DNA from 3 places in the Paenibacillus sp. Y660 genome. Region 1 is predicted to be linked to each of the others. Evidence: riboswitches for the same ligand, from Rfam matches in the RefSeq annotation. Region 1 holds a riboswitch; each other region holds the start of a gene.
What was found. Region 1 has a riboswitch for cobalamin ahead of AC2TDN_RS16770 (DUF4430 domain-containing protein). Riboswitches for the same ligand answer to the same signal wherever they lie in the genome.

Region 1 (7,774 bases):
AAACACTTGAAATAACGGGAGTTTTTCCCGTTAATGCTGAATCTAGAGGGCGCATCCCCATGGACTTAGAAGCAAGATATTCCTCCTCATCCCCTTGTTCGCGTCGTTAATAGTTATTCTGGGATAATCTCTTCGAATTTCATAAACGATTCGATATCCTGATCCGCCTTCGATTGGTTGCAAGCATTGCACGCGCAGACACAATTGACTGGCGTCGTATGCCCTCCCTTCGCACGCGGCAGCATATGATCGATCGTATCTCCGAATTGTCCGCAAAAATAACAGGTATGCTCGTCCCGCTCCAAAATATAGCGCCGAAAATCCTTGTTGCTGAACAATCTTCGAATCGTATGCCGGTTGACGATAACCGCAGCATGCTCCTTCACGAGCGTTATCGCCAGCTCCAGGTCTATTTCTTGATACCACCGCCGACCTTTATCCGTCTTGCCTCTCATCCAAATCGTCCCTTGCCGAGTCGTTTTTAGAGCGGCGGGGTCATTCGGTAATGGGATGGAAGGCCTTGGAGGCGAAGAAGGCTGTGGTTTGGATGCTTGAGCGCTGCGTCGTTTCACTACATTCTCTTTGGCCGCGACAGCTGCCAATGGTGCAGCTGCAGCCAAAGGGGCGACAGCAGCCTTCGCCTTTCTGCAAGCCCGGCATGCGCCGCGGCGCGATCCGGCACTTGAGCGTCTGCCCGTTCGCCGCAAAAATTCGGAGAGCGGCTTCTCTTCCTTGCAGCTGGCGCATTGCTTAGTGACAAGAGGTTCTGTTTCATCCATCAGTTTGTCCGGGGCATCTCTCTTGGTTATGCTCCCGATTTCGTCCCCTCATGTTTTTCTCCTATTGTAGCATTAAATGCTAAGCCATGGGAGCTTCGCTTCAATGACACGAATAAAGTCGCTTCTGGCTAATAGTGTTTGCCTTTCGTCTCGGTATCCTGGTCTTCCCATCTCCGGGAGTATGCCTTGTTCGTAATCCAAAATGTAATCCATGCTAAAATAACGACAATAATCGCAGAAGCGATCCATACGCCAACTGGCACTTCCATTTGAGTTCCTCCTCATCATTATTATCAAGTAAAGGTTACAATGCTTTGCTTCGATTCGTTCACGTGAAGCTGAAATATATCCGAACGGTTATAGTGGCCGACAACGTCGAAATCAAAGCGGCTTGCGGTCACAAGCGACATATCCAAATCCGCGTACAAAATCGTCTCTTCCCCATATACCGGCTCGGTTACATAATCACCCAAAGGGCCAACGATTGCACTTCCTCCCCGGCATAGCGTGTCCGGGTCCTGCGCAAGCTCCGCATAACCATTTATATCCCCAGGATAAGAGTCCTTTGTAACAAATTGGTTGCTCGACAATACGTAGCACCTCCCTTCGCATGCTATATGCTTCAGCGTTGCTTGCCATGTATCTCTTGCATCTGCTGTTGGCGTTACTAAAATATCGATCCCTTTCGCATACATGGCCGTTCTGGCAAGAGGCATATAGTTCTCCCAGCAAATTAACCCGCCGATTCGGCCAAATGGAGTATCAATTACAGTAAGCGTACTCCCATCGCCTTGTCCCCAAAGCAACCGTTCCGAGCCGGTCGGCATCAGCTTCCGATGCTTGCCAAGCAACCTGCCGTCCGGTCCGATATAAATAATGCTATTGTAAAGCGTTGAGCGGCTATAATCCTGATCCCGCTCCACAACGCCTACGATCAAATAAACGCCAGCTTCCTTCGCGACTTCTCCAAGCAAATCGGTATCCGTTCCGGGAACATCAATCGCGCTTTCCCAATAGCGTGCAAAGTCCTCGCGTCCTTCCATCGTTCTGCTTCCGACCCGGGCGCCGAAGGAGAGCCCTCTTGGATAGCCGGCGATAAATACCTCGGGAAAAAGCAGCAGCTTGGCGCCTTGTGCCTGCGCTTGCTTGGCATAGCCTGCCATTTTGTGAAAGGCGGACCATTTATCGAATAATATCGGAGCTGCCTGAACGACAGCTACCCTTGCGTTTCGTTCGTTCATCTTCGCCGTCTCCTTCTTAAATCCAGCCAATGATATTCAACGCACCTTATAAGACAATCATAAATGGACCTCCCCCACTTGTAACCGTCCAATTGGCGTGTATTTTACCCAACCAATTTAAGCAACAAATAAGACGCCAGCACAATTGCTGGCGCCTGATTTTTTATACAATGAATGTTACGAATCCAATAAGCCATACTTCTTCTTGAACCGAGACAAAATAGCGATCCAGCTGCTGCCAAACACAGCAAGGAAGAACACATTTGACAGCGCATGCGCAAGATCAAAATAAAAGCTTTGAATATAGGCGATAATAATCAAATTCCAGCTCAGCGCATCAGGCAAGCCAATGATATACCATATATTCATGATCCAGCCGAACAGAAAGCCCCACACAAAGCCGAATGTAAGCAAGCCGATCTTCGTTTTGATGAGCCAAGTATGGCGAAGCCAGCCTGCAGTAGCCCCAATCATGCCCCAGCAAAACATTTGCCACGGCGTCCACGGCCCCTGTCCAAGAAAAATATTTGACACTACCGCGGCGATTGCTCCAATAATGAAGCCCGACTCCGCGCCGAACACGATTGCCGCAATAATGATCACGAACGAAGTAGGCTGTACACTTGGCAATGGCGCGAACGGCACGCGGCTAACGGCAGCAATTGCAGCCAGTACAGCCAGAATGACGATTTCGCGGGCTTCAATCGTTCGTCTCTCAAACCTTGCAAAGAAAGGCAGCATCGTTGCAAAGAGCAGCACAATGCTCAGCATCAGGTAATGCTCATCTGTAATGGCTGCCGATAACGCCATGGCAGCAATGAACAGCAAGGTGCTAGCGAGAAACCAAAGCTTTAATTTGCCCATCGATCGATCACATCCTTGGTCGTCAACGCATCCGGAAGCCATTCGCGAACCGTTCGGTTGATGGCCGTCGTATAGAAATAATTGGTTCCAAAAAAAGCTGCCGGAGCTGCTTCCGCTGCTATCGCTCCGTCAAACAGCATTGCACAGCGCGTCGCATGCTCAGCGGCAAATTCAATATCATGCGTAACCATGACAATAGTTTTGCCTAATTGACAAAGCTGCTGCAGCAGCTCCGCTGTTCTCTGCTTCGCAATAGGATCAAGTCCCTTCGTCGGCTCATCGAGGCACAGCACATCAGGCTCACCAAGAAGCACCAAGGCAAGTGCTGCCCGCTGCTGTTCACCGCCGCTCAAATCATAAGGATGCTTCGTCAATATTGCGGCGATCTGGAGTGCGTCTACGACGCTTGCGATCTTGCGCTCACGATCCGCGAGTCCCGCGTAATCGGCCATTCGCTGCAGCTCCTCTTCAACGGTATCGTAGCTGAAGTAGAGGAGCGGATTTTGAGCTAAATAGCCTACCTTGCTATTTTTCTCCCGCTTCACCTTGCCTCGCTGCGGCTGCAAAAGTCCGGCCATCATCATCAGCATCGTCGTTTTTCCGGCCCCGTTGCCGCCAAGCACCGCCAAAAACTCATGCTTATACACGTTAAGCGACAGCTTCTTCAGCACCTCTGAACCCGTTTTCTCATACTTGAACGTAATTTCATCACAGGCTAGCAGCCATTGCTTCTCACCTTGCAATTGGTGTTCGCGATTATGTTCATGCTGCGATAAATCCGGCTTTATTCCGCCTTGGCCAGCCAGCCACTGCTTTCCTTCCCGCACCGTAAGCGGAATATCTTGAGCTGCAATAGGCTTGCTTGACGCATGAGCTGACAAAAACAGCTTCGTGACGGAAGGCAAATACGACATATCATTTGTCGCTGCTTCATTTGCTAAGATCGATTGGCATAGCTCCCTCGGGGCAGCGTTGTACTTTACTCTGCCGCCCTCCAGCATAACAATTCGATCTGCAAGCGGGATAACATCCTCCAGCCGGTGCTCGCTAATGATAACTGTCATAGACATTTCCTGATTCAAGCGGTAAAGCAGCTGCAAAAAATCACGCGAAGCAACCGGATCAAGCTGCGAGGTCGGCTCATCCAGTAGAAGCAGCTTCGGCTGCAGCAGCAGGACGGAGGCAAGATTTATCAGCTGCTTCTGGCCTCCCGATATTTCATGCACGGACTTGTAAAGCAGCTCCTCAAGACCGAAGAAATGGCTTATCTCAGCTAGACGCTTGCGCATAACCGCCTGCTCATAACCGACATTTTCCATCGAAAAAGCAAGCTCATGCCACACCTGGTCCATCACGATCTGATTCTCGGGATTTTGGAAGACCATGCCGATATGCTCTGCCGCCTCTATCGCAGGGAGCTCATCCAGCAAAACACCATTATACATAACGGAGCCAGAGCGTTTGCCTACCGGAAGTGTCTCTTTTTTCAAATGCCGAAGCAGCGTCGTTTTCCCACAGCCCGAAGCGCCGCATAAAACGACGAATTCGCCCTGCTTCACATTAAACGATACTTCGTCCAGCGCCGCCCCCTTTGCTTCGGGATAGCGGAACGTCAATTGATTGACTTGAATGACTTCCATGACCTTCTCTCCATTCCTTCGAGTACGACCGGGGTTAGCAGGAAAGCACAGTAGCACCCATATGCAAAACCTTCCCCTCGGTGAAATTGCATCGTTTCGAGCCGCGGATAAATGGTCAACACGCCAAAGCCCTGTGCCCAGCCCCATAGGCATGCAAGTCCCATCGCAGTTAAAAATAAGAGCGTATATCCGTCTCTTCGATCCATGCGGTATATGACGTACGAGCTCCGCTTAGCCGCGCCATAACCGCGCGCTTTCATGGAATCCGCCGTCTGCAGCGCTTCCTCAAGCGACCAGGTCAATAACACGCGAACGAGCAGCATGCCGTCCTTGCTGCGCTTCCGCAGGCTGCCCTCCATGATCGATACGCCCTTTGTCCGCTGTACGGTTGTAATCTGCTCCAGCCTTCGCAAAAAAAGCGGCACGAAACGAATCGACATTGACGTGAGCAGAGAGGTTCGCGGAAGCACGCGGGAAAACAAATACATCCATTTGTCTGTCGTGACGATATGCTGAAACGATACGAATGCCAGTAAAATCCCTAATAAGGAAAGCATCATTGTCACTCCATACAAAATCGCTTCTAGCGTAATTGGCTGATCCATGAAATAAAATAAAATATGCCTCCCGCGATGCGAAAAAAGCGGATTGAGAACAGCGACGGAGCCGCCCATCAGCACATAATAAGGAAGCAGCTTAAGCAGCCGCTTCCCTTCGCCGTGAATAATAATAACCAGCGTAACCACAGCAAGCGAGGTCACTAGAAATAAAGGGTGGAAGAGCAGCATGCTAAAAGCGATCGCACCTGCGTAGTAGCTGAAGCTAGTGATCGGATGTACGGAATCGAAGGCGGTATTCATTCATATTCAGCTCCTAGATCCTTGCCGAGATCAATCGTGTACAGCCACTCGATAACATCGCCTTCCTTGAGCGCATAGGCACCTGCGCTTTTGTTAGGAAACTCGCCATTTACTTTGTACATCCAGCCGCTCTTCGCGCCGTGGTCGAATTCGTATACGTTATCGATCCCTTCGATATACGCCGCTGCTTTTAAACCTTTGTACTCCATCTGAATTTTATTTTTTCGGGTAATTCTCTTCAAAACCTCAAGCACCGTATCGTCCTTCTTGAGCTCAACGGCGGTCGGTTCAAGCACAGTGCCCGTCTCTTCATCCGCTATAATCGAAATGGTCACGATATTCGTCGGCTGCGGCGTTACGGCAGGCGCAGGCTCATCCGTCTTAACCGGCTTCGCCGTTGCACTTGGAATCGCTGAAGGAGAAGTAATCTGCTCCTTCGCTGCGGGAGCTTTGACCTGGTTAGCGTCAGGCTTTGACGCAGCTGTTGCCGGCTTATCTCCTGCGGCGTCCGCAGGCTGCTTATTTTCTGTGCTGTGTGTCGAAGTCGACTTTGGCTCAGCTGCCGGGGCAGCCGCATCGGATTTCACTGCCTCGCTTGTCGCTGAAGGCTGTTCCTTGCTGCCGGCATTCGTTGCTTGATCGCCTTGCGATTCACCGACTTCCTGCGTCTGATTCGCCTGTACATTCACATCTTGCCCCGGTGCGGCGCAGCCAGCTAACAAACCAATAATCAGTACGAGTATGATGCAGCCGGAAAACCATCTTTTACTATTCATAACCATCGTCTTCTCTCTGCTCCCTTTCAACCTAACTAATCAAACAACGCTGTTAAAACAAAAAAAAGATCCCTCTTTGAAAGGGATCTGCATGTCAAATTAAAGATCAGTTCAGCATATAAATAGGATACGATATGTGCTGCGTTTCGATCACGCCTCCTCATTCTTACCCCCGAAGAATAGGAAACAAAATAAGAAAAGGCAGGTCTCCTGGCTCGTGCGTCATCACGCTTCTCTGCCTTCCCATCCTTTGATCGGACAGTGGCTTGTTTAGAGAATCGCTCTTCACTTACAGTGGCGGGACCGCGCCGGCGTTGCACCGGACTTCCCTATTAAGCAAACAAAAAAACGACTTGTCTGCACCTTTTCTTTATCATTATTCGATTGTTTAATCAATCATATCGGGATTGCAGGGGTTTGTCTATAACAGATTGCCTGTTAACGAGCAAGAAGATTCGATCGCATGTGACGGTCGAATCTTCTTGGTTCGTGCCTATCGATTAATGCTGCTTGCTCTTGCCTACATGAACCCGTTTAATGAAGAAAGCGACGATCAAGCCGACAATAGCTACGATCATAGCGAATATAAACGCATCCGAGATGCCCGCTGTCATCGCGAGCGGCGCATTGGCGGGATCGGTTGGATCATCCACGCCCTTCATAAAGCTGTTCACACCGGCAGTCATGATGCTCACGGCAACGGCTGTGCCGATTGCGCCAGCAACCTGCTGGAGGGTGTTCATAATCGCAGTTCCATCCGGGTAAAGCTCAGGCGGGAGCTGATTAAGACCATTAGTCTGAGCAGGCATCCATACCATGGAGATTCCGATCATCAAGCAGGAATGCAGCACAATGATGAGTGCAATTGTGGATGCCGTCGTAATGCCAGAGAAAAACCATAGCACAGCGGCAACGATAACAAGCCCCGGAATAACGAGCCATTTTGGTCCGAATTTATCGAACAAGCTGCCCATAATCGGTGACATAATCCCGTTCAAAAGTCCGCCTGGCAGCATGATAAGTCCTGCCGTTAATGCGCTAAGACCGAGTCCGCTGATCAAATACATGGGCAATACGAGCATCGATGATAAAATAACCATCATACAAATAAACACCATTAGCGTACCTACAACGAACATCGGATGCTTAAATGCCCGCAAATCCATCATCGGATGCTTCATTTTCAATTGACGAATAGCGAATATGACAAGCGCCAAAAGGCCGACGATCATCGAAGCGATCACTTTTGTGCTGCTCCAGCCGCCTTCTCCTTCGCCCGCGCTGCTGAAGGCAAACACGATGCCGCCAAAGCCAAGCGTTGAGAACACGAGGGACATGACATCAATTTTAGGCTTCGTAATCGTGGATACGTTCTGCATATACATAATTCCGAACAATAAAGCAATAATTAAGACCGGCAGCGATAACCAGAAAATCCAATGCCAGCTCAAATTTTCAATGAGAAGACCTGCAATCGTTGGGCCTACGGCAGGCGCGACCATAATGACGAGCCCGATAACACCCATCGCCGCTCCCCTTTTTTCAGCAGGGAAAATAATAAGTATCGTATTAAACATAAGCGGCAGCAGCAAAGCGGTGCCTACGGCTTGAATG
Region 2 (7,774 bases), on a different contig from region 1:
ATTGTCATCTCTACCTATATCACCTTAAATGGGGTGAATGCCATATTTCGAACGGGAATTGTGCTTGCCCTTTTATTTCTTCCTTTGATCCTATTCACAATTTTTATATCGTTTCAGAATGTGGATTATCATTACTTGTTTCCGTTATTTCATATCGATTTTTCATTTATTACGAAGCAGGCTTATCTTTACAGCTTTTCTGCATTTGCCGCAGGCTTTCTGTTTCTTGGTTTCGTGCAGCCGTATTTTTCCTTTAGCCGAAAAAAAGTAATGATTACCTTGGTGGCGCTCGTTCCTTTTATGTTTCTGTCTGTCTACCTGCCCCTTCTAACCTTCGGACAGTCTACCGCCTCTACCTTTAAATTTCCTTTCGTTATGCTTGTCAGTACCATCCATATCAATTGGTTGATGTTTGACAGAGTGACGATATTTTTGCTGCTGAGCCTAATTACATTCACGATGCTGACTATCTCCTTGCTGCTGTGGGAAGTCAGTTGTATTTTAAATCGAGCCATGCCGAAAGTGAAATTAAACTATTTTGTTATCGCAGTAGCTGCGGTCATTTATAGTTGCAGCATGCTGGTTTCTAATTGGGATACCCTTCAGGCGGTTAGGCTGTGGAATGTGATGTTCCGATTTTTTGTATTGTTCGCGATTCCTTTTTCCATTTTATTTATAGGGCTTCGTTCCAAAAGGATGTATAAAGATGAGAGTGTTTAAAACGCTAATCGCCATCAGCCTTATTCTCTCCCTAAGCGGATGCTGGGATAATCGAGATATCAACCACAGGGCATTGCCGATTGTAATGGGCGTAAAGAAAAAAAACGACGAATACTGCGTCTATTTACAAATTCCTGTACCAAACGGGAATACGACAAAAATTAAAATTGTATTCGAATCAGGGAAAACGATTAATCATGCCGTGGATAAAATCAGTGCGAATCTGGAGGAGCATGTAGATTTGCTTCACGTGAAGGTTATTCTGTTAGATAAGACATACGCCCAGGAGGGTATGGATGACATAATCGCTGATTTTATGAGAGAGCGTGACGTATCATCCAAGTCGCTTATCGCGATTTGCGATGAAGACATGGGGCATTTTTTTGCAAATGTGACGAAAAATATAGATCCTCAAGGGATGGCGCTCTATGACTTTTTCGAGAGAAATGCTGGGTGGAATCCACAAATTGCGCTGACTCGGGTGTGGGAGATATATAGAAGCATTCATTCCTACACGCGTGATGTAACGGTTCCGATCATTCGGTCGGGGACAAACACCGTCGTGCAGCATGTTGGCTCAGCGGTAATCAAAAATGGGAAAATGGTTGCGCAGATCAGCATGGATGAGACGTTGTTGTTCAACGCCTTCAATAGCGAAAGCACGCAGGGGACAATTGAAGTCAGCAATCATGCAAGCGTGCTAATCACCAGCAATTCGATAACGAACAAAAGCTTGATGAGCAACGATGTGCCGATTTTGAAAAGCAAAATTAAATTAAAGGTCGTTTTTTTGGAGACGAAAGGAAAGCCTACGAGTGAGATGATCAAGAATGAGCTTGAAGGCATGTTGGAAAAACGATTTGATCTGATGTTTGCCAAGATTCAAGCGAGCGGAGCGGATATTTTGGGGACAGGCCAATATTTCAGAAATAAAATACCAAGGGCAAAGCTGAAAAATTGGCGAACGCAATATTATCCCAAGCTTAAGCTGGAGCTTCAAGTCGATGCGACCATTGAAAGTACAGGGTTTCTAAATATGCTGTAATTCCGAATAATCGGAACGAACAGCGACAAAGGGCACGGCTTATAAAAAAACAAATAGAACCTTTGTCATATTCACAGGAATTTGATACAATTCACAAGTCAACACCTTACAATTTCATAGATTAGCTAGTATGGTGCTGCAATTTTATTGCAGCTTAATAGGGAAGTTCGGTCAAAGTCCGACGCGGTCCCGCCACTGTATCGCAGAGCTGACTATCATTAATCCACTGTTCGAATGGGACGGGAAGGAGATAGCTGAAGCTATGAAGCGAAGCCAGGAGACCTGCCATATAAGCGCTCTATATTTTCTCACGAGGATGGGAGGGAGATGTTATTCGTGCTGCGGCAATAGGGGAATCTCTGTGCCATGCTCCGAATGTAACAGCCCAAACATCTTTCCAGAAAGCGGAAAGATGTTTTTTTGTTGTCAAAAAAGGAACGAGAGGGAGAGAATACATTGCTATCTTTTAAAAACTTCATGAAAAAAAGCTTGCCCGCCATTATTAGTTTTCTATTAGTATTTACTTTATTTGCACCGCAGGCCAGTCATGCGGCAGATCATTCCGCGAATTCTTCATTAAATGGAATGATCGACAAAACGGTTAACCTTTATAAAAAACAAAGTCAGACTTTAGAATCATGGTGGCAAATCGTTGCGTTATGGGGTGCAGGACAAGACCTTGATGACGGCAGTTGGAAGCTTCCTAGCTGGAAGACTTTAGAGCCGAAAGGCGACGAGGCATTGGAGCCTAATGCTGGCGGAACCGAGCATATCCGATATATTTATTCCTTGCTCGCGATGGGAGAAGACCCTGCTCACGCATGGCAAACGGATCGTAATTTGTATGCGGAGCTGGCAGCACAGCAAAATTCAGGCACGGGTGCATTTGCAGGTACGCTAAACAAGCATATGTGGGCGATTCATGCGCTCGACACAGGTGCGAAGCTCGGCAGCAACGTAGGAACTTGGGATTCGGCAGCAAAGAAGAAGGCAGTAGACTATTTGCTTAGCAAGCAGCTGTCAGATGGCGGCTTTGCTTTCTTCGGCAGCACTTCTGAGCCAGATATGACGGGTATGGGGCTGCTTGCGCTTGGAAACTACCAGAGTGACAGCGCTGTTCAACAGGCTATCGTAAAAATAAAAGCCTATCTAAAAACGAAGCAGCTAAACCAAGAAAATATAATGTTCGGCGACAATTCGAACAGCATGTCCGCTGCCGTATCGGGATTGACTGCAATTAGCGAGGATGTATTGTCTGATACTTGGGCTGCCAACGGCAAAACCGTTCTTGATACATATTCCTTGCTTCAGCTTGAGGATGGATCATTTAAATGGAAAGCTAACGAAACGAATGGCGATCCTATGGCAACGGAACAAGGCCTTATTGCGCTAATCGATATTAAAAATCAGAAAGCCGTATGGCATCGCTTTGGCGATGAAATCAAACTGCCCGTTCAGGTCAACGTTCAGGTCAACGTACAGGTTGATGGCAAATCGGGAGATCTTTATACCAAGCAACCGGTAACCGTTACACAAATAAAAAATCCAACGGCGTTAGATGCTCTTAAGCATGCTCTGGATACTGCGAATCCTTCCATTGCATACGATATTGTAAACAGCAGCTACGGTCCTTATGTGAAAGGGATTGCAGGAGAAGAAGCCGGCTCCCTGGGCGGCTGGGATGGCTGGATGTATGAAGTAAACGGCGTCGAGGCAACTGTAGGAGCGAGTACCTATAAGCTCAAAGCGAATGATGAGGTTCGGTTCTATTATAGCCGTTACCCTGATATTTCGTCTCAAACAGTGTTTGACGACAGTTCATCAAATCCAAATGTAGATATAACACTCGTTGGGGATGAGTTCAGCAAAGGCGCTGTAGCAGCCGGCAACTGGTCAATCAATACCGAGAAATCAGGTCTATCAATCGGTTCGATTGTGAAAGAAAGCAATCAGAAGATTAAGCTCAATTTGACAGGGAAAGCTACGGACGAGCCTATCACGATCAAAGCATTAGCAGGAGCATTAATTGGTCAAGCGGAAAGTAATTCAATTTCCGTTGCTGTTCCCGTACCTGTGTATGTCACCGCTATGCTTCAAGTAGATGATCTAACCGGGTCTGTCTATGGTGAACATGCAGTAAGGGTTAAGAGCACCATTAAGCCTGCTACTGCATTAGATGCGCTAAAGCAAGGACTTGATCAAGCCAATCCGAAGATTAGCTACAAAATTGTAAATAGCAGCTTCGGGCCTTATGTGTCAACAATTGACGGGCTAGCAGCCGGCAGCCTTGGCGGCTGGGATGGCTGGATGTATGAAGTGAACGGGAAGTCGCCGCAAGTGGGCGCAGGCGCATATGAGCTTAAAGAAAATGATAAGGTTCGTTTCTATTACAGCACATACCCGGCAATCTCGACAGAATCAAAGATTGCAAGTGGTGCTTTGAATCCATCCATTGTCGTGAAGCTTGTTGGAGATAAGTTCACCAGTAAGGCAGCAACTAGCAGCAATTGGACGATTGACACAGGCCATACAGAGCTTGCGGTTAACTCACTTAATGGAGAAGGAAACCAAACAACGATTTCGTTTACAGGAACGGCAAAAGGCGGCACTATAGCGATTAAAGCGCTTGGAGCAGCGCTTGTCGGCGGCAACGATAGTGAATCAATCACGGTTGCTGTACCGCGCATTGTTAGTGAGACAACGGATCAAGCAATTGCCATCAATAAGAACGAAACAGAGGTAGTCGTTGGATCAGCGGGCGAGGGTCAAGTCACTAACAATGTAACCCTTAACTTTGAAACGACAGCATTGCCAAAAGTAACAGCAACACGCGGAAACACCGTGCTTGAGATTCCAGCCTCTACGGAAGTAACAACGTCGACTTGGGACAAAGCGCTTGAGCTTCCGAAAAATTTAAGCACAGCTGAATCCGGCTTGACTAACAAGCTGGATGCGGCTTTGTCAGCTGGCAATAAGAAAGTAGAGTCCATCGCCGTTCGGATCAAAGCTGGCGGTCCCGAAAAAATTCAATTTAACCAGCATGTTGCGATTACCATTAAAGGACAAGGCGACAAGGAAGCTGGCTTCATAGATCAAGCAGGCGTATTCACGCCTATCAAGAAATATTCGGATTCATCCGTCCATACGGATGAGGTGTATGCTTATAACCAAAATGGCGATTTAGTCATTCAAACGAAGCATTTCACTGAATTTTTGGCCTTCAAAACAACTTCAACATCATTGCCATTGCCTGGCGGCAGCGGTCCTGCGCCTGTTGCCGATAAGGTAACGTTATCCGTTGAGAAGCGATCGATAAATGAAGGAGACTTTATTGCTCCTGCAGCCGTAACGATTCAGGCAGGCGATACTGCTTTTACCGTTCTGAAACGTGCGCTGGACGATAAAAGCTTGAAGCTCGATTATTCGGGTTCAGGAGCCAGCATTTATGTGAAGGGCATTGGCGGACTTAAGGAAATGGATAATGCTTATGGAAGCGGCAGCGGCTGGATGTATTCCGTTAACGGAACTTTCCCTAAAGTGAGCGCAGGTAATTATACGCTCAAAAATGGTGACGTTGTTCGCTGGCAGTATACAAAGGATCTCGGCAAAGATATTGGGGCACCTATCGATCCAAATGAAACAGGCGGCCAGAAACCAGGCCAGAAACCAGGCGAGAAGCCTGGCGAGAAGCCGGAACCATCTACTGCTCCGAAATATACAGATGAAGCAAAAGTTTCAAGCTGGGCGCTTGATGCGGTTACAAAAGCAACTGCTCTTGGCTTTATGCAAGGAACGAGTACAGCAAATCCGACATTCGAGCCTAAGCGTCAGCTGACTCGTGCTGAATTTGCTGCTCTAATGGTCAAATATTCAGGAGCTGAGCCGCTGCTCGCTGATTCCGGATTTACGGATGTCGGCAAGCAAAATTGGTACTACGGTTATGTAGCGGCTGCAAAAGAAAAAGGGTTGATGTCAGGCGTGACAGACACAGCGTTTGCACCTAACGAGCCGATTACAAGGCAGGAAATGGCTGCGGTCATCGTAAGGCTGAAGGGCTTGGCTGATTCCAGTGCGCCGCAGGCTGCGATTAAAGATCGAGATGCCGTATCGGCGTGGGCCGTTTCTTATGTGAATGTTGCTTATCAGAAAGGTCTGATGACGGGCGATAACGGGTCATTTAATCCACAAGCTCTTGTAACAAGAGAAATGGCTGCCGTTGCGATCATTCGACTGCATGAATTGAAATCATAATTAGACAATAAGCTGTCTCTGGGCTAATCATTAGCCGTGGGACAGCTGTTTTCTTGAAAGGGTGTGTTTTTAAGTGGTGAAGGCTAAATCCGTTACGTATAGATGGTTCAAACAATTGCTCAGCAGCGCATTATTTGTCTCCGTTATTTGCTCGGCGCTATTGCCGATGCAGCGTACGGCTGCGGCAGAGAGGGTAGACGTCAGCAGCGAAATAAAGGCAGCTGCGGAGCAAATGATGAAGAACGGCACAATCAGCGATTGGGAAGCGGTCGCTTTATATCGCTCCGATAATCAGGTGCCGGCAAGCTATTTGAGCCAATTGACCGCTTATTTGAAAGAGAATAATGGCGAGTTCCGAAAGGTAACCGATTATGAACGATTCGCTCTTGCTATTCGAGCAGCCGGTCAGGATGCTGCAGCCTTCGCTGGCTACAATCTCATTCAAAGCATTTATAATCATGCGAGAATGACGAGCCAGGGGACAAATGGACCGATATTTGCATTGATCGCTTTGGATAGCGGCAGCTACGAGGTTCCGGCAAATGCATTATGGCCGCGTGTGAAGCTTGTTGATTGGCTTATAAAACAGCAAAACCCCAGCGGTGCATTTCCGCTTTCAGAAAAAGGCGAGGACAATTTGGATATTACTGCTATGGCGATTACTGCACTTTCTTCCTATAAAGAGCAAGCAAGCGTGAAGAACGCAATCGACAAATCCGTAAAATGGCTGTCAGCCCAGCAGCAGGAAGACGGAGGCTACACAGCGTATGGCGAATCAAACAGCGAGAGCGTCTCGCAAGTTATGATTGCAATTGCTTCCGCAGGCATGAGCCCGCTGGATGCCAGCTTTGTGAAAAAGAGCGGCAGCCTGCTCACGAATTTGCTCAGCTTTCGTCAAGCAGATGGCGGCTTTGCGCATACGGTTGGTCAGCCTGCCAATGAACTCGCTACAGAGCAAGCGTTGATGGCGCTGGTCTCTTATGACAGATTCATTAAGCAAAAGCCATCCCTATTTAACATATCCGCTGACACAGCCGATTCTGGCGTGAAGCAAAGCTTTGTCGATAACAGCCATATTTCAGCTTGGGCCTATGATGCGGTGTACCGGGTATTCGATGCAAAAATGATGGTAGGGGTTAGCGGCTCAGAGCTTCGCTTTGATCCCAAAAAGCAGATGACAAGAGCAGAATTCGCAACGCTGCTCATTAATCTGCTGGATGAAGCACCTTCCAATGATGCTTCTACAGTGTTCAAGGATGTTTTGCCGGGCGCCTGGTATTACGGAGCGATTATGCGTGCGAAGGAGCTAGGCTTCATCCAAGGAATTTCGGTCGATACGTTTAAGCCGAATCAGGCTGTATCCAGGCAGGACATGGCGATCATGATCGCCAAAGCGTTCAAGCTCAAAGGCGGCACAGAGCCATTGCCCTTCCAGGATGCGAATGCCATTCATGAAGGCGCAAAAGCTTATGTTAATGCCGTTTATCATAACGGACTGATGCAAGGCGCTGACGGGAGATTTGTTCCGAAAGCAGCGGTGACGAGAGAGATGGCCGCTGTAGTAGCCGATAAGCTGCTTCAGCTGCATGCGGCTTAAATGCATAAAGCGGAACGAGTGAGCGAGCTGCTTTCTTGTTCCGCTTATTTTTATAGAAATGTGTAGGAGCTGGGAACCAATTCTTTTACAGCGAACAACTTTCTGTTAATTGTTCTTTATAAAGAATAAATAGAATGGTATATTTAATTGGTGAAAGGGCG
Region 3 (7,774 bases), on a different contig from region 1:
GGGACTCGTTATTCCTGAAGCCAGCCAATTTGCGTTTACGCCAGGCGGTGGTGTTGAAGCGACTGTTGAGGATCAGCGCTTCGCGGTCGGCAATGCCAAATTTGCGTCCGAACGTGCTTGGAGCGTAAGCGGTGCTGCAGCAGCTTTCGCGCAGCAGCGTGAGGAGGCGGGCGAAACGGTGCTGTATGCCGCGTTGGAAGGGCAATGCGTGGGTGTCATGGCGTTTAGCGATACGGTTAAAGGAAATGCAAGAGCTACTATAAAAGAGCTCAAGTCGCTAGGTGTAGCATCGCTGCTCGCTACCGGTGATCACGAGGCTCCCGCGCTTGCTGCGGCCAAAGCTGCAGGCATTACAGTCGTACATGCTTCCATGCTGCCAGAGAGCAAGGTTGAGCTGGTGGAGCAGCTCAAGCGGCGAGGAAAGCGGGTAGCCATGGCGGGCGATGGCTGGAATGATGCGCCGGCATTGGCCGCTGCTGATGTCGGGCTTGCGATGGGGGAAGGAACGGACGCGGCGCTGAGCGCTGGGCATATGACGCTGTTGTTCTCAAGGCTGCAAGCTATCCCTGAGGCGATCAGAATCAGCCGCTTAACAATTCGAAATGTTAGACAGAACTTAACCTTCGCCTTTCTTTATAATGTGATCATTATTCCTTTTGCTGCAATTGGCCTGCTTGAGCCATGGATGGCAGGGACGGCAATGGCGCTCAGCTCGGTGTCGGTAGTCGCTAACGCGCTTCGGCTCTCCGGTCAGCTTCGGCGCAAGGCTGGATCAAGCAAATGACGATAACTTGGCAGCAGGTTGGCTTTATTATTTTGACGGGATTGTTCAGCGCTCCGCATTGCATCGGGATGTGCGGAGGCATCGTATCCGCCGTGTCGCTTAATTCTACCGCTTCAACACAGAAATCGATGCTGCTCTATAATGCGGGACGAATTTTGTCCTATACGCTGTTAGGTGCCGTCATGGGAACGGTTGGCTCCTTTGTTGATGTGGCAGGCAAGCTTGCCGGCGTACAGGGGCTTGCGTCCATTATCGGCGGCTGCTTCTTGCTGCTATGGCTATGGCGCAGGTTTCAGCTGCCTTTCATGAACCGACTATCAACCTTCCTCCACAAGCGATTGGCAGGAGGTGCACAGCGCTCAGCGAATCAAGAAACCGGGCATTTGCTTGCTACTGGTATCGCGTTCGGTTTCTTGCCCTGCGGCTTGACATATGCGATGCAAATGACAGCGGCCTCCACCGGCTCGGGGCTCGAGGGAGCGGCTGTGATGGCCTTGTTTGGCCTCTCTACCTTTCCTGCCCTAGCTGCTGCAGCGTCCATTGCATCCTTTGCAAGCAAAAAATGGCGGCGCTTCATGCGCAAAGCGAGTGTGGTGACGGCGATTGCCGTAGGCGTCATTTCGATTTTGCGAGGGCTGGCTGTCAACGGCGTGATTCCATCGATAAACCCGTGGCTATGGTAAGCAGTCTAATGAACAGCCTTCAGCAATCTGACGATGGTATAGGTTTGAGTTTCTGTCTCAACCTTTAATGTCGCCTTCCATGTGCCAGCCATGAGCGGCACGCCTTCACCTTCATATTTGCCCGGTGAAGCTTCGGTCATTTTAAATGCATAATCCCCGCAAACCATATCCAGCATTTCCAGCTTTACGGATAAGCTGGCTCCCTGCAAGGCCGCACCAGAGTCATCGGCAAGTTCGATTTGAAGGCTGTTGCTGCGAAGCACTTTGGCCGGATAAGGCGCGATCGACCAAATGGCATGGCCGCTCTCGAAAGCATGCTCCGAAATAGGAGGAGGCGCTTTGTCGCGCTGGCGGAGCCAAGTTAGCGTTATACCAGCTAGAAGAACAATGGCAAAGAGCAGGAAAACGAATTTATAAAGCGGCGATTGTGATTTATGCTGTTGCTGCATGTCGGCTAGGGACCTCCTTTTGCATAAAACAGATTCGTTGTCGGCTTTAATAATGAAAGAGGCATATTACGTTACCTATGCGGGAAATGTCAGGAGCAGAACGGAGGGAGTTGATCCGATTGGCTTAGCGAGTAATGTTGGACAAAATCCGAGAGACGGTGTATATTAACATCTGATAATTTCATACGTAAAAATAGGTGCTAATGGGAGAGTTTCTGACAATGGGTCAATCGATTGTTGGAAGTCGCTTGCTTGAAGCTTAATAGGGAAGACCGGTGAGAATCCGGCACGGACCCGCCACTGTAAGGGAATGCAGCAGGAGCTAGCCAGCGCTCGCTGTCACGACCAAGTCAGAAAATCTGCCTGTTTGTACATAACACTTTTACCTACGTGGACTTAGGGATCGTGCTTTGGAAAGCCTGCCGCTTCGTTTATTTACTAGAGCGCGTATAAGAGCATTTCTGGCACAATTGCCGGAAATGCTTTTTTTTATTTTATACGAATTAAAAAATTAGGGGTGGAGAACAAGATGAACGGAAAGAACCGCAATATGATGAAGCTTCTGTTTGGCTTGCTGTTAACGATGATGCTCGTATTCACAGCAGCATGCGGAGCAAGCAATGACACTGAAAACAAGGCTAGCAATACACCGGCTAATACGGAGCAAGCTGCTGCGAATGAGCCGGCGCCATCGGAAGAATCATCTGGTTATCCGCTAACGATAAAGGATGATACAGGTACGGAGATGACGTTCGAGCAAGCGCCGACCAAGGTCGTTACGCTTGTACCGAGTGAGACGGAAGCTATTTATGCCATTGGCTCTGGGGAGCAAGTCGTAGGGGTTGATGAATATAGCAACTATCCGGAGGAAGCTGCATCCAAGCCGAAAGTAGGCGATATGACGACTAACATTGAAGCAGTAGCAGCGCTTGACCCTGATCTTGTGCTGGCTTCACCGTCGATGAATACGGAAGCGATCACGAAGCTCCGCGAATTGAACATTCCGGTGTTCGCGACAGATCCGCTTACCTATGATGCCGTTATTGCCAAAATCGAAAATTTAGGTCATATTATGAATAAACATACGGAAGCGGCTGCCGTTGCTGACCATATGCGTGAAGTTAAGCAGCAGGTTACCGATGCAGTGAAGGACGCGGAGAAGAAGAAAGTATACCTCGAGTTTTCACCAGGCTGGACAGTTGGTTCAGGCACTTTCCTCGACGAGCTCCTGACGCTTGCAGGCGGCATCAATATTGCAGCCGCATCGCCTGGCTGGTACGAGGTTAGCGCTGAGGAAGTTGTAAAACAAAATCCTGCATTTATTGTATATCCTGCTTTGAAGGAGGACCCGAATCCAATCGTTGCTGGTATCGAAAGCCGTCCAGGCTGGGATGTCATCGATGCGGTGAAAAATAAGCACATGCATGCGGTGACGGAGGATCCGCTCGTGCGCGTTGGACCACGTCTTGCCGATGGGTTGCTTGAGCTTGCTAAAGTCATTCACCCGGATCTCGTAAAATAATCAAATGACCTATAAATTAGTTTGGTATGGAGGAGCAGCTATGCTCCTTCTTGCTGTTTCTATCGTTGTTAGTCTATCAATTGGATCGGCTGGCATATCCTTGCGTGACGTGTGGGGGATACTTCTTCATCAACTGCCGTGGTTTGCGGATAAGCCTACTTCGTATTCACCCGGACAAATAGCTGTCGTGACACAAGTCCGGCTCTCGCGCGTTTTGCTCGCCGTGCTCGTTGGGGCATGCCTTGCGCTTGCGGGCACCGGCTTCCAAGGCGTGCTGCGCAATCCGCTGGCCGATCCTTATACGTTAGGCGTCGCTTCTGGAAGCTCGGTCGGAGCAGCATTTATGATCTTGTTTGGACTGCAGACCGTGCTTGGCATATGGACGATACCGCTCGTTGCCTTCAGTACAGGAATCGTTACGCTGCTTGGCGTTTTTTGGCTCTCGCGCAACAAGGGCGTCATGCATATTGAAACGCTTATTCTCTCAGGAGTCATTATCCAATCCTTTCTTGGCGCATTCGTTTCATTCATGGTTTCCATGTCGGAGGGTGTTGTCAATCAGATCTTGTTCTGGTTGATGGGCTCGCTTGCTATGCGAAGCTGGGAAAATGTCTATATGATGATTCCGTTTCTGCTTATTGGAATGCCGCTGCTCCTCGCTTACGGCCAGCCGCTCAATTTATTTGTGCTTGGCGAGCGGCATGCAGCGCATCTAGGCATTCGTGTCGAGCGGACAAAGCTTATCGTCTTAATCAGCTCGACGCTGCTCACCGCAGCAGCGGTTTCCGTATCTGGCGTTATTGGCTTCGTAGGGCTTGTAGTGCCGCATCTAATCCGTCTGCTCGTAGGCCCCGACTATCGCTTGATCACGCCTTTGTCTGCAATCGGCGGCGGCATATTCGTCCTGTGGGCAGATACGCTGGCGCGAATGGCATTGACACCCAAAGAAATTCCGCTTGGTGTCGTTACCGCGCTTATCGGTGCGCCTTTCTTCGCTTATTTGCTGCATAGACGGAAGCTGAAGCAAGGAGGGACAATATGATAGAGGCTCATCAAATCGTACAAACGGTGCAGGGAAGGACCGTGCTGAACGGTCTTTCTTGCTCCTTTCAAAAAGGGCGCATGTACGGTATTATTGGTCCCAATGGCGTCGGCAAATCAACTCTTCTGCAGTTGTTGTCGGGTATCGATCAGCCAAAGCAAGGAGAAGTGCTGCTCGCAGGTCGAAATATCGCTTCATATCCGCGCAAGCAGCTGGCTAAGAAGCTGGCGGTGCTTCAGCAAAGCGGCTTGCCGCCTGTTGGATTCTCCGTACGTGAGGTCGTCAGCATGGGAAGATATCCGTTCCAGAACTGGCTAGGCAGCGAAGAGCAGGACTCCGAGCCGATCATTGACAGAGCATTATCTGCGATGGGACTTGAGGAGCTGGAGCATCGCAAAATGGATCAGCTTAGCGGCGGAGAACGGCAGCGCGTAGCGCTGGCTAAGCTGATGGCGCAGGAGCCGACTATTATTTTGCTGGATGAGCCGACAACCTATTTGGATATTGGCTTTCAGGTGCAGCTGCTGGATACGGTGAGAGCGTGGCAGCAAGAGCGCGAGCTAACGGTGATCGCCGTGCTTCATGATTTGAATTTGGCATCACTTTACTGCGATGAGCTCGTCGTGCTCCATCAAGGAAAGGTTGCTGCGGCTGGTATTCCGCATGCCGTGTTAACGCCTTCACTTATTGAACGAGTTTATGAAACGACAACAGCTGTCATCGCGCATCCCGTTACAGGTGTGCCGCAAATTATGCTTCAACCAAATTGGAATAACGAATCAGACAGACTTGGCTTGAAGGAGCTATAACAATGGAAACTAATTTGTACATAGCGTTAATGGAAACGATTAAACAGATTAAACCGTTCAACGATGAGGCTGCGGCGCTTGCTTTGCGTCACTCGGATTCATTGACGAAGCCGCCTGGCAGTCTTGGCAAGCTTGAAGCACTCGCTAGCCAGCTAGCCGGCATCTCGGGTCATTTATGGCCCGACTTGTCGCGTAAATCAGTCATTGTGATGGCTGGCGACCACGGCGTCTGCGAGGAAGGGGTAAGTGCTTTTCCACAGGCGGTTACGCCGCAGATGGTGCTAAACTTCCTGAACGGCGGAGCAGCTGTAAATGTGCTTGCGAGACAAGCCGGTGCGGAGGTCGTCTGTGTCGATATTGGCGTGAATGCGGATTTGGAGCATGAACGGCTCGTAAGCCGCAAAGTTGTTCGTGGCACGGCCAATATGGCAAAGCAGGCGGCTATGACTCGTCAGGAAGCCATTCAAGCGATCATAGTTGGCGTTGATGTTGTGAACGAGCAGTACCGGCAAGGCAGCCGATTGTTTGCGACGGGCGAGATGGGCATCGGCAATACGACGGCGAGCGCTGCGCTTACAACCGTACTGACAGGGCTATCGCCCGAGGAATCCGTTGGCCGAGGAACCGGCATCAATGATTCGAGCTGGCTGAACAAGGTGGAGGTCGTAAAGCGCGCGATTGCCGTTAATGAGCTTTATTCTGCTGATGCAGATCCAATTGATGTGCTTGCCAAGGTCGGCGGCGCGGAGATAGCTGGACTCGTTGGCGTCATTATCGGAGCTGCGGCGAACGGCTGTCCGATCGTAATCGACGGCTATATTTCGTCTGCTGCGGCGCTCGTCGCATCACGAATTGCCGAGCAGACAATGCCATATATGATAGCCTCACATCTCTCTCATGAGCAAGGCCACTTAAGATTGCTTGAATCGATCGGCTTGCTGCCGATGATGCAGCTTGAGATGCGCCTTGGAGAAGGTACGGGTGCTGTATTATGTTTTCATTTTATTGACGCTGCGCTTCTTCTCATGCAGGAGATGGCAACCTTCGAGAGTGCAGGCGTATCCAAAGGCTAGGTGATGGTTGATGGCAATACTGGTAACCGGCGGCGCGCGGAGCGGCAAGAGCAGCTTCGCTGAGCAATATGCGATGCGGTCTGCGGCACGCGGCTTATATCTTGCAACCTGCCAGCCCTATGATGAGGAGATGAGAGAGCGGATCACGAAGCATCGAACAGACCGAGACATCTCCGGCTTTAGCTGGAAGACCGCTGAGGATGCCTGGAATGCAGCGGATCTGCTTAATCAATGGGAAGAGCAATTTACCGCTGAGCTTCACAATGGACAAGAGCCGCCTGTTGTGCTGCTTGATTGTTTAACGTTATGGCTGACGAACTGGCTGATGCAAGTGGAGCAGCATGCATGGGAAGAAAATCGGCTTGAACTCGAAATCGAGAAGCTGCTTAAAGCGATTGCGGGGTATTCACACCCTCTTCTAATCGTTACTAATGAAGTAGGGGACGGCATCGTCCCGGCTTACCCGCTTGGCAGACGATTTAGAGACGAGGCTGGCCGCTTGAATCAGAGGGTCGCAGCGTTGTGTGAGCGCGTCTTTCTCGTGACAGCCGGTATTCCGATAGAGCTGAAATCGCAGGCTTTTAGGTGGGAGCAATGATGATCCTATACTCCATAAAGGAGCTGCTTCTGCTTGCAGCGGCGGCAATTGTAATTGATTGGATCGTTGGCGATCCGAAATGGCCGACCCATCCTGTCATATGGATTGGACGGCTCATACGGCTGTTAGAGCGTCTACTAGCGCCTGAGCGCTTGCCAGGGCGAACCGCTGCTGTCAGGCTATTGGGTGTCGTGCTCACTTTTACAACGCTAATGATAAGCTGCGGAACGATGTGGCTGCTTGTGTGGGCAGCGGATGCTGTGCATCCGTGGCTTGGCTATGCGGCAAGCGCGTGGTTTATTTCGACAACACTTGCTGTTAAGGGCTTGAAGGAAGCGGCGATGCTCGTTTATCGGCCATTAGTGGAAGGCAGACTGGATGAAGCGCGCAAGTATGTTGGATATATTGTTGGACGGGATACCGGGAAGCTTGACGAGCGGGAAGCTTCGCGTGCTGCTGTAGAGACCGTTGCGGAAAATACGGTAGACGCGCTTGTATCCCCGCTATTATTCGCCTTAATCGGCGGCGCTCCGCTGGCAATGCTTTACCGCGCAGCAAATACGCTGGATTCGATGGTCGGCTATCGGAATGAGAAGTATGCCGATTTTGGCTGGTGCTCGGCTCGGACTGACGATGTGCTTAATTTTGTTCCCGCTCGGTTAACAGGCGTAATGCTTACGATTTCGGCCTTTTTTTTGCCTCGAATGAAGGCAAGGCAAGCTGCGCGCGCGATTCGATCATTCGCGCATCTGCATCCCAGCCCAAACAGCGGCATTCCGGAATCTGCGGTAGCAGGCGCGCTAGGCATAGAGCT

Region 2: it holds a riboswitch for cobalamin, as region 1 does, so the genes downstream of both, AC2TDN_RS22300 (DUF4430 domain-containing protein) here and AC2TDN_RS16770 (DUF4430 domain-containing protein) in region 1, are expected to answer to the same signal.
Region 3: it holds a riboswitch for cobalamin, as region 1 does, so the genes downstream of both, AC2TDN_RS05235 (ABC transporter substrate-binding protein) here and AC2TDN_RS16770 (DUF4430 domain-containing protein) in region 1, are expected to answer to the same signal.

What each region holds. Positions count from the first base shown of each region.
Region 1 covers NZ_JBXBBJ010000014.1:107,869-115,642, reverse strand. The annotation lists gene AC2TDN_RS16800 (HNH endonuclease) at 114-779, opposite strand; gene AC2TDN_RS16795 (hypothetical protein) at 908-1,048, opposite strand; gene AC2TDN_RS16790 (carbon-nitrogen hydrolase family protein) at 1,073-2,020, opposite strand; gene AC2TDN_RS16785 (ECF transporter S component) at 2,198-2,884, opposite strand; gene AC2TDN_RS16780 (ABC transporter ATP-binding protein) at 2,872-4,524, opposite strand; gene AC2TDN_RS16775 (energy-coupling factor transporter transmembrane component T) at 4,497-5,384, opposite strand; gene AC2TDN_RS16770 (DUF4430 domain-containing protein) at 5,381-6,160, opposite strand; cobalamin riboswitch at 6,344-6,542, opposite strand; gene AC2TDN_RS16765 (DHA2 family efflux MFS transporter permease subunit) at 6,661-7,774, opposite strand, start outside.
Region 2 covers NZ_JBXBBJ010000027.1:45,798-53,571, reverse strand. The annotation lists gene AC2TDN_RS22310 (GerAB/ArcD/ProY family transporter) at 1-720, shown strand, start outside; gene AC2TDN_RS22305 (Ger(x)C family spore germination protein) at 707-1,765, shown strand; cobalamin riboswitch at 1,880-2,069, shown strand; gene AC2TDN_RS22300 (DUF4430 domain-containing protein) at 2,222-6,016, shown strand; gene AC2TDN_RS22295 (S-layer homology domain-containing protein) at 6,090-7,613, shown strand.
Region 3 covers NZ_JBXBBJ010000003.1:64,745-72,518, reverse strand. The annotation lists gene AC2TDN_RS05250 (heavy metal translocating P-type ATPase) at 1-784, shown strand, start outside; gene AC2TDN_RS05245 (sulfite exporter TauE/SafE family protein) at 781-1,467, shown strand; gene AC2TDN_RS05240 (FixH family protein) at 1,473-1,916, opposite strand; cobalamin riboswitch at 2,144-2,297, shown strand; gene AC2TDN_RS05235 (ABC transporter substrate-binding protein) at 2,446-3,438, shown strand; gene AC2TDN_RS05230 (FecCD family ABC transporter permease) at 3,479-4,480, shown strand; gene AC2TDN_RS05225 (heme ABC transporter ATP-binding protein) at 4,477-5,289, shown strand; gene cobT (nicotinate-nucleotide--dimethylbenzimidazole phosphoribosyltransferase) at 5,292-6,362, shown strand; gene cobU (bifunctional adenosylcobinamide kinase/adenosylcobinamide-phosphate guanylyltransferase) at 6,373-6,960, shown strand; gene cbiB (adenosylcobinamide-phosphate synthase CbiB) at 6,960-7,774, shown strand, end outside.